One region of the Chelativorans composti genome, then DNA from elsewhere that is predicted to be linked to it. Evidence: riboswitches for the same ligand, from Rfam matches in the RefSeq annotation. Region 1 holds a riboswitch; the other holds the start of a gene.

Region 1 (4,900 bases):
GCGAGGCATCGTATCGCGGCCGTAGGCTGCCTCCAGCTCCGCCGCCTCCACCAGCATGCCCCGGACCTCGTCCTGAAAGGCCGGCGTCCACAGATGCGGGTTCTCGATCTTGATCTGGTTGATCACGTCGATCCCGAAGTTCAGATGGATGGACTCATCCCGGAGGATGTACTGGTACTGTTCCGCGATGCCGACCATCTTGTTGCGGCGGCCGAGCGAGAGGATCTGCGCAAAGCCCGTGTAAAACCACATGCCCTCGAAGACCACGTAGAAGGCGACGAGGTCGCGCAGAAAGTCCTGATCCGCTTCAGGCGTTCCGGTCCGGAAGTTTGGGTCGTCAAGGCTCTTCGTATGCCTGAGTGCCCAGGCCGCCTTGTCGGTGATCGACGGGACCTCGCGGTACATGTTGAAGAGCTCGCCCTCGTCCAGCCCGAGGCTTTCCACAATATACTGGAACGTGTGCGTGTGGATGGCCTCCTCAAAGGCCTGCCGCAGCAGGTACTGGCGGCATTCGGGATTGGTCAGGTGGCGGTAGATGGCGAGCACGATGTTGTTCGCCACCAGGCTTTCGGAAGCAGCGAAGAAACCGAGATTGCGCTTCACCATGCGCCGCTCGTCTTCCGTAAGCCCGTCGGGCGACTTCCACAACGCTATGTCCGCCTGCATGGACACTTCCGTCGGCATCCAGTGATTGTTGCACGCGGCGAGGTACTTCTCCCACGCCCAGCGGTATTTGAGCGGCAGAAGCTGGTTCACGTCCGCCCGCGCGTTGATCATCCGTTTTTCGTCCACGGTGACGCGGGCTGCTCCGCGTTCAATTTCGCCGAGACCTGTCGCATTGTCAGCCTGCCCGTGAGAGGCGGAGGTGTCTCCCAGCTTCGGTTCGTTCCATTCGAGCTTCGTCATGGGTTCGTCTCTCCGGTCTTCACTGGCAGGCTTCACAGTCGGGATCGTCGATGGCGCAGGCCTTGCCCCAGGCAGGAGCAACGTCGCTTTCCGCGGGCATAGACGCCACCGCAGGGGTCACGGCGTTGAGCTTGCCATCCGTTCCCCTGAGGGTGGACTTCTCCACATGCGTGGCCGAGCGCGAACGCAAGTAATAGGTCGTCTTCAGGCCCTTCCGCCAGGCCAGACGATATAGCTCGTCCAGCTTCCGGCCACTCGGATTGGCCATGTAGAGATTGAGCGACTGCGCCTGATCGATCCACTTCTGGCGGCGGGAGGCGGCCTCGATCAGCCACTTCGGATCGATCTCGAAGGCGGTGGCGTAAAGTGCCTTCAGATCATCCGGAACCCGATCGATCTCTCCCGCGGACCCGTCGAAGTACTTGAGATCGGAGATCATCACCTCGTCCCAGAGCCCGCGCTCCTTCAGGTCGCGCACCAGCTGCGCATTCACCACCGTGAAGTCGCCGGACATGTTCGATTTGACGAACAGGTTCTGATAGGCGGGTTCGATCGATTGCGAAACGCCGCAGATGTTGGAGATGGTGGCCGTCGGGGCAATCGCCATGGTGTTGGAATTGCGCATGCCGATGGACGTCACGCGCTCGCGCAGGCTCTCCCAGTCGAGCGTTGAACTCTCGTCCATGTCAACGCCAGGGCGGGCTTCCTTCAGCAGACGGATGGAATCGATCGGGAGGATCCCCTTCGACCACAGCGAGCCCTCGAAGCTCGAATAGCGTCCCCGCTCAGCCGCGAGATCGACCGAGGCCGAAATGGCGAAATAGCTGATCGCCTCCATCGACCGGTCGGCAAACTCGACTGCTTCTTCCGAGGAATAGGGAACGCGGAGCTTCTGCAGCGCGTCCTGGAAGCCCATCAGGCCGAGACCGACCGGCCTATGCCGGAGGTTTGAAGCCCGCGCTTCCGGGATGGTGTAGAAGTTGATGTCGATGACATTGTCGAGCATGCGCATGGCGGTCTTCACCGTCCGCTCCAGCCGCTCCATGTCGAGGCCATCGCTTCGGACATGGTTGGCGAGATTGACGGAACCGAGATTGCAGACCGCCACCTCGTCCTTTGACGTGTTGAGGGTGATCTCGGTACAAAGGTTGGAGGAATGCACCACGCCCGCATGCTGCTGCGGCGAACGGATGTTGCAGGGATCCTTGAAGGTGATCCACGGATGCCCCGTCTCGAACAGCATGGTAAGCATCCTGCGCCACAGATCGACCGCGCGCACCTTGCGGAAGACCCTGATCTCGCCCCACTCCGCCTTGGCCTCATAGGCCTCGTAGGCGTTGCGGAAGGCAGGGCCGTAAAGGTCGTGCAGATCCGGCACCTCGTCGGGCGAGAACAGTGTCCATTCGGCATCCGCCTCGACACGCTCCATGAACAGATCCGGCACCCAGTTGGCCGTGTTCATGTCGTGGGTGCGCCGGCGGTCGTCACCAGTGTTCTTGCGCAGGTCCAGGAACTCTTCGATGTCGATGTGCCACGTCTCCAGATAGGCGCAGACCGCGCCCTTGCGCTTGCCGCCCTGATTGACGGCGATGGCCGTGTCGTTGGCGACCTTGAGGAACGGCACCACGCCCTGGCTCTTGCCATTGGTGCCGCGGATGTGCGCGCCAAGCCCGCGGACCTGAGTCCAGTCATTGCCGATGCCGCCGGAATATTTGGCAAGCAGCGCGTTGTCCCTGATGCCCTTGAAGATCGCGTCCAGGTCGTCCCCCATCGTCGTCAGGAAGCAGGAGGAGAGCTGCGGCCGCGTGGTGCCCGAATTGAAGAGGGTCGGCGTTGAAGCCATGAAATCGAAGGACGACAGGAGGTTGTAGAACTCGATCGCCCTCTCCTCCCGGTCGATCTCCCGCAGCGCGAGCCCCATGGCAACGCGCATGAAGAAGGCTTGCGGCAGCTCGAACCGCTTGCCGTCCCGGTGCAGGAAATAGCGGTCGTAAAGCGTCTGCAGGCCCAGGTACTGGAAGTTGAGGTCGCGCTCGGGCTTCAGCGCCGCCGCCATTCGCCTGAGATCGAAACGCGCGAGCTCGGGATCGATGAGACCCGCCTCAACACCGGTGCGGATGAACTCGGGGAAATAGCTCTCGTAGCGGGTGTGCATCTCGGCCTGTGTCGCTTGTTCGGCCCGGCCGGAGACCAATGTCAGCGCCTCACGGCGCAGGCGATCGAGCAGAAGACGGGCGGCCACATAGGCATAGTTCGGCTCCTTCTCGACCAGCGTGCGTGCTGCCATGATCGGCGCGAGCGACAGCTCATCCTGCGTGATGCCGTCGTAGAGATTGCGTCGGGTCTCGGTAAGCACGGGATCAGGCGAAACGCCATCAAGCCCTTCGCAAGCTTCGCGGATGATCGCCCTGAGGCGATCTTCGTCGAGTTGGACGAAAACGCCATTCTCGATGCGGACATGGAGTTCGGACTGCACTTGTCCGGCAGCGGCCTCCTCCTTAGCCCGCCGGCGGGCGCGTTCCTCGCGATAGAGCACATAGGCGCGGGCCACCTTGTGATGTCCCCCACGCATCAGCGCAAGCTCCACGTGGTCCTGGATGTCCTCGATGTGGAAGATGCGGCTTTCGCCGCGGCGGGTGAGGGCCGCGACAACACTGCGGGTCAACTCCTCCACAGTATCGTGAATGCGCCGCGATCCAGCAGCCGCTGCTCCTTCCACGGCGAGGAAAGCCTTGGTGAGTGCGATCGAAATCTTGTTGGGGTCGAAGGGTGAGACGGAACCATTCCTCCGAACGACCTGATAGCCGAGTCCATCGGCAACGGCCGCCGCCAGCGGACGAGAAGGTGCTTGCGCGGTGCCGTCGATTGAAACTGTGTTGGTTGCCAGCATGTAATCCCCGTGGCGTTGAGGACGGGGACTGCGAAGGAACGCCGAGGCGCGGCGTCAGACGCCGCGATGCGCACCTTCGGGAACACCCCGCCCGAGGTTGGTCGTCCATGTCATGGCAGGTCTCCTGGCTTGCAGGTCATCGCCGCTGTCTGGCCTTCCCGGTGCCTCGACACCAGTGACACGTAGCGACAGCAACTCGCTGCTTACAGTTGCGGGGGCAGCGCCGGACTTCCACCGGCTTCCCTCTTGGCTCCCTCGTCAGCTCCGACTCGGAAGACCATGACAACAAGATATTGTTAATTGCATGCCATGCATGTCAATATCCTGCAAGCGCCACCCACCCCTTTCAATTCCATCGGCCTAGATTCTACCTCGAATCAAGGTCTCATCGGTCGTATTGCGCGGGGCAGAAGGCGATCATTCATCGGCCCGGCTCGAGTCCTCATAGCGATTCTATAGCGGCGGCAATGCTCACGGCCATCCGCTCTTCGGTCTCACTCACCAGGACAGGGAGTTTGTGAAGCAGAGGGGAAGTGGCAAAGTCATCCTTGGCATCGTGGACAATAGTCATCGAGTACCCGACCGTGCTCGGTGTCCAATGATCAGTCCAAGAGAGTGGGCGATAGCTGTCTTGCCGCAGCTGCCCGCATCTTTCCTTTCTGGGAAAACAAGGGCTACCATGCGTCGCTCCCGCCCTTCGCTTTCCCGTCATAAAGAGCGAGCCGCTGCACCCATCACAATGGGCAGACCACACGATCGAGCAAGGTCGTTGACTTACGGACAAATGTTCTTTTTTGTTCCACATGGTCAATCGACTCGCTCCCGGTTACGGCTACCCGCTCTCAAGGATGGTGGAACATCGCCTGCTCTTGCGGGTGCAGTGCCATTCGTGCCGGCGGGTGAGCTACTACAGGCCGGAGGACGTGATCCAGCTTTTTGGTGACGTGGACGTGAACAGCCTGCAACGTCGCATCAAATGCGAGGGGTGTCGCAGTGACAATTTTCTTCACATTGAGACCTTCCAGCCTGCAGGGTCGGACATCTCGGGGATCAGGGTGAGAATGATCCACCCCCATTGAACGGGTCCACCTTGAAGTATGGTTT
Region 2 (8,182 bases), on a different contig from region 1:
TATGAGAACATGCGGCCCTTCCGCGATCCGGGCCGCGACCTGCCACCGCTTCGCCTAACCATTCCGGTCGAGGAGTACATCCTGGACGCCGGGCGGGTGAACGATCCGCAGGCATATTATGCCTTTCTCGCCGAGCCTCCGGTCGAGCCCGTCGAGCGGCTTTATTCCATCGACGAGGTTCGCTACTCGGCGCGCCTGCGCGACAAGGTTCGCCGCATCGATCTTGACACCATCCAGTTTGAGTTCGGTTCCGCCGCGATCTCCGACACCGAGATCGGCCGTCTGGAGAACCTGGCGAACGCAATCATCGAGATGTTGGAGCGTAATCCCGCCGAGACCTTCCTGCTGGAAGGTCACACGGATGCCGTGGGATCGGAGACTGCAAACCTGGCGCTCTCCGACCGAAGGGCGGAGTCGGTGGCCGTGGCGCTAACCAATGTCTTCGGCATCCCGCCGGAGAACCTGGTGACACAAGGATATGGCGAACAGTATCTGAAGATCAACACGCAGGAACCGGAGCGCGAGAACCGCCGCGTTGCCGTCCGCCGCATCACGCCGCTGGTGGCGCCGGTCGCAAACCGCTGACGCTTACCAACCTGACCGGCGTCCTCCGGCGCCGGTCACCTGTTCCACCAGCCAGTGAGGCTCCCGGCAGCCTCATTGCGTGCGCGCTTTTTCCTTGGCGCCGAGAGTCAAGTGATATAACGTTTGGCTGAAGGGGATCTTGCTCGAGATCCTTCAATAGCTCTCGGTGCTGTGGAGCGGATCGTTCCGCGCAGGCCCTCGAGATGCAAGGGCGAATGGGGACGTAGTCGCGTCTCTTGAATTCGCGTTGTGTGCGGGGGACGACCATGGGCACGAAAGAACAGGCTGGACCGGACCGGGTGGAGCGTCGCGGCGATTTGCCCGAAGGGGCTGACGGGCACCCCCGGGATCTGCCGCCCGCTTCGCAGCCAATTGGCTCCAGACAGGTTCCCAGCCAGGCTGCGGCCAATACCGGCCACATTCCCCGCTTTTTCTCGACCGACGAAGCCTTGGCCCGGCTCGACGCCGCAAGCCGCCCCGATCGGGCCGCCCGCCATTCGGCCGTCTGGTACTGGCCGTTTCTGCTCGGGGCGCTGGGCGCCGTGGTCGTTGCCGGGTCCATGATGGCCTGGCTCGGCGAGATGCCGGTCCTATCGCCGCAAACCGTGTCCGGTACCCCGTCCGAGGGAGCCCCCTTGCCCTTCGTACTGGTGAGCTTTGCCGAGGGGGTCAGCATGTCCGACGTGACGAAGACGTTGGAGGGACTGGGCCTGGAGTTCATGGCGGGACCCTTTCCCGGTGGCGTCTACCGCGTGGCGGTCCCGGCAGAAACCGTTTCGGATTACGACACGCTCGTGAAGGCGCTCGAAGCGGACCCGGTGATCAGCTGGATCGTGATCGGCCGCAGGCCGCAGGCGGGTTAAACCTAGTCCCGGCCGGGATCGCTTTCCTTTGGGGCGGGCCCGGGTTGTCTGAGCCCCGCTTCGGTGAGCCCCGTGGGGGCTAGCACCAGCCCGTCCCCCTCGCGGGCAATATGCGCGCGGATTCCGAACACCTCCGCCAGCCGCTCCGGCTGCATCAGCTCTTCCGGAGCGCCGCAGCCGGCGATATCTCCGTCCTTGAGCAGGATGAGCCGGTCGCACCAGCGCGCGGCAAGCGTGAGGTCATGCAGCGAGACGAGCACCATCCGTCCCTTGCGGGCGATGCGGCGCAGAGCGTCCATCATCATTATCTGGTGCGCGGGGTCGAGGCCTGAGGCGGGTTCGTCTGCCACCAGCAGCGGCGTGTCCTGTGCCACCGCGCGCGCGGCAAGCACGCGGGCCTGTTCCCCGCCGGAAAGCTCCGTCGCCTTGCGCCCTGCGAGCTGTGCGACGTCCATCAGCGCAAGCGCATCCTGCACGGCCTGATGATCCGCCTCCGTCATACGCTGGCCGAAGGCCCGCCAGGGCAGCCGCCCGAGCGCCACCGTGTCCCGCACGCTCATGGGCCAGCTGATTATCCGCGTCTGCGGCAGATAGGCGATGAGACGTGCCCGCCGCTTCGGCGAAAGTTGCGGCAGGTCCTGGCACAGAAGCCGGATGGAACCGTAAGCCGGGTACTGTCCCGTGATGGCCCGCATCAGCGTCGATTTTCCCGCACCGTTGGGCCCAAGAAGCCCCACAACCTCGCCGGGCTCGACGGCAAAGCTCACCGAACGCAGGATGCGCCGTCCGGAGAGCTCCACCATGACATTCTTGACTTCCAGCGTCATGCTGCCTCCCTCCGTGTCCGCACCACCAGCCAGAGGAAGAACGGCGCGCCGATGAGGGCGGTCACCACGCCGACATTGAGCTCACCCGCCGGCAGCACCACGCGGCAGACCGTATCGGCGGCCAGCAGCAGCGCACCGCCCCCGAGACCGGAGGGGAGCAGCAGCCGGTTCGGCACCCCATCCGTGAACGGCCGCAGGAGATGCGGCACCACCAGGCCGACAAAGCCGATGCCGCCCGCGACCGCCGTCGCCGCCCCCACGCCGAGGGCAACCCCCAGCACTATCATGGCGCGGGCCCGCGGCAGGCTGATGCCCAGACTTGCCGCAGCCTCCTCGCCGAGCGAGAGCGCATTGATTGTCCGCCCAGAGAGTGCGATCAGCAGCCAGCCCGTAATCATCAGCGGCAGCGCCAGCCAGACATGCTCCATCGACCGGTCTTTGAGCGAGCCGAGCAGCCAGAAGATGATCTCGTAGCTCGCGAACGGGTTGGGCGACAGGTTGAGCACCAGCGAGGTGAGCGCTCCCGCTAGGCTGGAAAGCGCCACGCCCGCAAGAATGAGCGTGAGCGTCGAGCTGCTTCGCGCAGCAAGTGCCAGAAGCAGCGCCACGGCGATCAGCGCGCCGAGCAAAGCTCCTGCGGGCAGGGCATAGAGCGTGTTCCCCGCGAGCCCGAGATAGAAAAGGATCACCGCCCCGAGGGAAGCCATGCCGGAGACGCCGATGAGGCCGGGTTCGGCCAGCGGGTTGCGGAGGAAGCCCTGCAGCACGGCGCCCGACATCCCCAGCGTGAAACCGATGGCGAGCGCCAGGATCGCGCGCGGCAGGCGGATTTCCCGCATGATGATGCCGCCGACGTCGCTTCCCCCCGCGATGATGCCGGTAATCGAATCGGTGATGCCGAGCCCCGCGGATCCTACCGCCAGCGAGACGAGGAAGAACAGCACCACGAGGCCGAGGAGCCCCAGATTGAGTGCGGCGGGCTTCATCGGGAAGCCTCCGCCGGGCAGGGGGCGATCTCCTGGCGCAGTTCGGCGAGCCGCTTCACCGCATCAATGATGAGTGGTCCGTTACACGCCCACGACCCCGGTGGCAGGAATGCGTCGATCCGCGATTGCAGGTGCTTCAGCGCCGGATGTTGCGGCACATAGGCCCCGAGCGTGGGCGCATCGTCCTCATGCGACTGCACGACGATGACGTCGGGTTCCTCGGCAATCGCCAGTTCCAGCGGGAAGGGCGCAGCCCCCACCAGTCCAGCCTCGGCGGCAAGGTTGCGGAAGCCGGCGGCGCGGAAAACCGAATCGGCGAGCGTATCCTTGCCCGGCGACACTCCGTTCTGCTCGAAGGCGAGGATGGTGGGTTTCGGTTCGCACTGCCGCCGCTCGATGGCCTCGAGCGAGGTGGAGAAATCTGCCGCGAGCTTCTCCGCCTTCTCCTGCTGCCCGAGCAGATCGCCCATCCGCCGGATTTCCCCCGGGATCGTCTCCAGTGTCATGGCGAAGTCGAACTCCTCGACCGGGATGCCCACCTTGCGCACGAGGTGGGTGGTGTTGTGCTGCGAGAAGGTACCCGTCAGCACGAGGTCGGGCTGTTCGAGAAAGACCTCCTCCGCCAGGCCGTGGTTGACCGGATAGTTCTGCGCCTCCCGCCACATGGGCGAGATGGACCGGTCGCGCGCGAGAAACGACACCGAGACGAGCTGACCGGGTGCGGCCAGCGCCATTGCCAACTGGTCGGTGCAGAGGTTGAGGGACATGACCCGCTGGGGCGCTTCGGCGGCGCCGGCCGTGTCCGGGGCCAAAGCGGCTCCGGCCATAACGATGGCGCCAGCCAGAAATTGCAGTGCTGACCAGCGCCCGTCACTCATGTCAGAAGCTCGCCTTGATGCCAGCGAAAACGGACAGCGGTGCCGTGTTGTACCCGTCCACCACCTGATAATGCTGATCGAGCAGGTTTTCGGCACGAACATAGAACTCCGTGTTCTCGTTCGGCTTGTACGCGATCTTGGCATTGATCAGGACATAATCGTCAAGATCACGGATGCGGGAGCCGTCATTCCTGTAGTCGATGGTGTCCAGTACGATTCGCGCCGAAGCGGAAATCGTCCATTTCTCGGCCGGGCGAATGGTGGCGCCAATACGGAAGTCGTTCCGCGGGACCCGGACCTGCCTGCTTCCGTCAGCCTGCCTGGCGTCGGTATAGGTGTACGATCCGGTGAGATCCAGCCAGTCTGTGGCGGCATAGCGCAGCGAGGCTTCCACGCCGCGCGAGCGCAGGCGGCCGCCGCGCTCCTGGCTGTACCGACCCCGCCAGGTGTTGGGATCGGTCATCACCCACTCGATGTAGTTCTTCACGTCGATCTGGAAGTAGGTGACATCGGCGACCAGCTTGCCATCCAGCAGCGTCTGCTCCACGCCGGCATCGAAGCTCAGGCTCGTTTCCGGCTGCAGGTCCGGATTGCCGGAAGCGCCGTTGTACAGTTCGTACAGGCTGGGCGCGCGATAGCCGGTGCCTACGGAACTGTGGAGTCGGGTTTCCGTATCCTCGAACCGGTAGGAGCCCGTGGCACGCCAACTCGCATGTCCGCCGAAGGTACTGTGGTGATCGTAGCGCGCCCCGAGCGTGACGGTGAGGGGATCGATGGGGGAGTAGATGGCCTCCGCCCAGCCGCCTACCAGATTGGCGCTGCGATGGATCCCCTGTGACGTGTCGGCTGTGAGGTGCTGCCAGTCTGCGCCGAAGTTCACTTGCACATCCGGTGTCACCTCGACCGATCCCATGTAGTCGATCAGGGTGCGGCCACCCCGGAACGTATCGGTGACGAAATATTCCGGAGCGGGGTTGGAAATGCTGTCACGATCGGTCCGGCTGTGCTGGATCGAAATGGTATTCTTCAGCCGTCCATCCAAGAGCGTGAATTCTGCGCCAGCTCGCCCCGCAATCTGGCGGTAGGTTGAATATGCGAGGCTGTCGGACACCACGAAGTCCGGTGCGGGATAGGCATCGTCGAACCTGGTGCGGCTGTCAATGATGAGTCCGCTGGCAAACAGCGTGAGATCCGGACTGACCTCATAGCGGCCGGCCACGGTCCCCGTGATGTTCTTGAACCCGTCATTCTCCGTCCCGCGTGCGGCGGCCGAGAACCCGTCCGTGTGAAGTCCCGCCAGGGCAAGGCCGAACTGCCCCTCGTCCGATCCGGCGTCCAGCCGGTAGGTGCCGAGCACCGTCCCGTGCGATCCGCCTTCGACGCCGATGCGGTGGTGTGTTCCGACCGTGACTCCGCCGAGCGTCTGGATATCGACCACGCCGGCAATCGCTTCCGATCCGTAGAGCGTGCTCTGCGAGCCCCTGAGAACCTCCATGTGGTCCATGATGCCGGCAAGAAACTGCCCGTGATGGGACTGCACCTTGGTATAGGTCACGTCCGAGACATCGATGCCGTTGATGAGTGTCTTCACATACTCGCCCGGCAGTCCGCGCACCATCAGCGTGCTGAGGGACCCCTTGCCACCTTGGCTGGCGATGGTCACGCCCGGCACGGTCACGAGGTAGTCGCTGACGGTCGGCAGTGACTGCTCCTCGATGGTCTTCTCGTCGATCACCGTGACCGAGGAGCCTATTTCGCTCGCCTTGGCCGGTGCGCGGTTGGGGGTGACGACGATCGTGTCGAGCCTGAGTTCCTGCGCGGCAGCCGGCAGGGCGGCAACGACGAGCGAAATGGCGGACGTGGCGAGAAGAGAATGGAATCGAATGCGCGAGGACACGGCTTGCCCCTCCAGAAAACGGTTGTTCCCTGCTGGACGAAGGGGTTGGTGTCCCGGCTTCGCCAGCGATGACTTGCCGTCACCACTGCGAAGACCACAGCCCCGGAAGCTTCCCGCATCCGGTAGGTGACGCCTCAAGGCAGGTTTCCTGGCTCGCGTTTCGTCGGTGTCTCCGCCTTCCCGGACTTGCGTCCAGTGGCCTGTGGAGAGACCTCCACGCTCACAGTTGCGGGAGCAGCTACGGCTTGCGGGCGAAATGCCCTCCGTATTCCCTTTTACCCGTACGCCCGGGGCGCACGGCACCTTGAGTATTCCGCGATATAACGAATGGAACGGCACGGGGTCAATCCGCCTGAGCGGTTCCAGGAAAAGTGGGCACCGGTTTTCCGTCCGGAACCGCGACAGAGAGACAAGCGGTTCCAGGAAAAGTGGGCACCGGTTTTCCGCCCAGAACCGCGACGGAAAACAAGCGGTCCCAGAAGGGCTTACCCTCGCACGAATGAGATGGAGCGCGCCAGCGAACCTGCCAGCCGGAGTGCCGCGGCGGTTGCCACCACCATCTGCGGCAGGATCATCCATTCGAGCGTCCAGGCCGCGCCCGACCGCTCGTTCTCGTGGACGAGCGCGTGGTGCATGCCGGAAAGAAGCGTCGCATTGAACCGCGCGAGCGTCACCAGCACCTCGGCCGGAACCGGGTTCTTTTTGTGCGGCATGGCCGACGAGCCGCCTCCGGTGGCAAGCTCGATTTCGCCCATTTCGTTCTGCGCCATGAGCGCGGCATCCTGGCCGAACTTGCCAAGGCTGCCGGTGATCAGCGACAGCGCCGAGGCGTAGGCGGCGATGCCGTCGCGTTCGGAATGGCGGGGATGGTCCACTGCCCGCAGGCCAAGCTCCCCGGCCATGTCGGCCGTCACGGCCGTTCCCCTGTCGCCGAGCTTTTCCAGTGTTCCGGCAGCTCCTCCAAAGTGGAGCACCTCGACGTCGCCGCGGCTCTCGGCGAAGCGGGCGCGGTCCCGAATCAACGGATCCCGCCACGAGCGAATCTTGCGCGCCGCTGTCACCGGAATGGCCGCCTGCATGCGCGTGTGCGCCATTACCTCAATGTCGCCATCCCGCGCCTCGAGCGCCTGGAGCGCGTCGATCACGTCCTCGATCCGCCGGTCGATGATGTCGTTGGCCTTGACGAGCCGCAGCGCCAGCCCCGTGTCGATCGCATCCTGGCTGGTCGCGCCGAAGTGGAGATGGGGGCGGAATTCTTCCTTCATCCGTGTCCTGAGCTGCTTCAGCAGGGCAGGGATGATCACCCCGTCGTTGCCGATACCTTCGGCGAGTGCGTCGACGTCGGGCTCGAACCCGGAGCAGGCCTGTTCGATGGCTGGCACCGCCCCGGCGGGGATCACGCCGTGCCTGGCTTCGGCCCGCGCCAGCGCCAGCTCGAAACGAAGCATGGAGTCGATGTCGGCTTGGACGGAAAAAAGTGCCGCCGCCTCGTCATCACCAACCAGCTTGCGGAAGAAGAGATGATCGATGGCGGCGGCGCTCATGGGTTTCTCACGGATGTTCGGTTTCGACAGGCAAACCCGTCAGAGGTCGAAGAAGATCGTTTCCTTCTCGCCCTGCAGGTAGATGTCGAACTTGTACGTGTTCCCCTCGCGCGGCGCAATCAGGGTAGGCACGCGGTTCTGATGCTCAATGCGGGTGAGCACCGGATCCTGCTTGTTCGCCTCTTCCTCGTCCCCGAAATACATGCGGGTCTGCAGCGCCAGGTTGATGCCGCGCGCCGCGATGAAGAAGTTGATGTGCGGCGCCTGCAGGCGGCCGTCATTGAAGGGAACACGGCCCGGCTTGATCGTGCGGAATACCATTTCGCCGGTTTCCATGTCGGCCGGCTTGCGGCCCCAGCCCATGAAGTTGGGATCGGCATTGCCGCGCGGATCGTTGGGCGAATTGTAGATGCCGTTCGCATCCGCCTGCCAGATCTCCACGAGAACGTCCCTGAGCGGCGTGCCGGTGCCATCGAAGACGCGCACCTTGACGTCGATCCGCTCGCCCTTGGTATTCTCGTTGATCATCTCGCTGCCGAGATCGGACGGATAGATGCCCTCGATCCCGAGGAAGTTGGGCGTGAGCCCGATATGGACGTAAG

The links. Region 1 has a riboswitch for cobalamin ahead of ABD906_RS10115 (ribonucleoside-diphosphate reductase subunit alpha). Riboswitches for the same ligand answer to the same signal wherever they lie in the genome.
Region 2: it holds a riboswitch for cobalamin, as region 1 does, so the genes downstream of both, ABD906_RS09100 (TonB-dependent receptor domain-containing protein) here and ABD906_RS10115 (ribonucleoside-diphosphate reductase subunit alpha) in region 1, are expected to answer to the same signal.

What each region holds. Positions count from the first base shown of each region.
Region 1 covers NZ_BAABGS010000046.1:61-4,960, reverse strand. Annotated here, with positions in the region: gene ABD906_RS10120 (ribonucleotide-diphosphate reductase subunit beta) at 1-906, opposite strand, end outside; gene ABD906_RS10115 (ribonucleoside-diphosphate reductase subunit alpha) at 926-3,796, opposite strand; cobalamin riboswitch at 3,894-4,093, opposite strand; partial or broken gene ABD906_RS10110 (hypothetical protein) at 4,639-4,900, opposite strand, start outside.
Region 2 covers NZ_BAABGS010000021.1:129,923-138,104, forward strand. Annotated here, with positions in the region: gene ABD906_RS09075 (OmpA family protein) at 1-585, shown strand, start outside; gene ABD906_RS09080 (hypothetical protein) at 852-1,448, shown strand; gene ABD906_RS09085 (ATP-binding cassette domain-containing protein) at 1,451-2,275, opposite strand; gene ABD906_RS09090 (FecCD family ABC transporter permease) at 2,272-3,261, opposite strand; gene ABD906_RS09095 (ABC transporter substrate-binding protein) at 3,258-4,139, opposite strand; gene ABD906_RS09100 (TonB-dependent receptor domain-containing protein) at 4,141-6,036, opposite strand; cobalamin riboswitch at 6,158-6,358, opposite strand; gene ABD906_RS09105 (3-carboxy-cis,cis-muconate cycloisomerase) at 6,522-7,580, opposite strand; gene pcaG (protocatechuate 3,4-dioxygenase subunit alpha) at 7,620-8,182, opposite strand, start outside.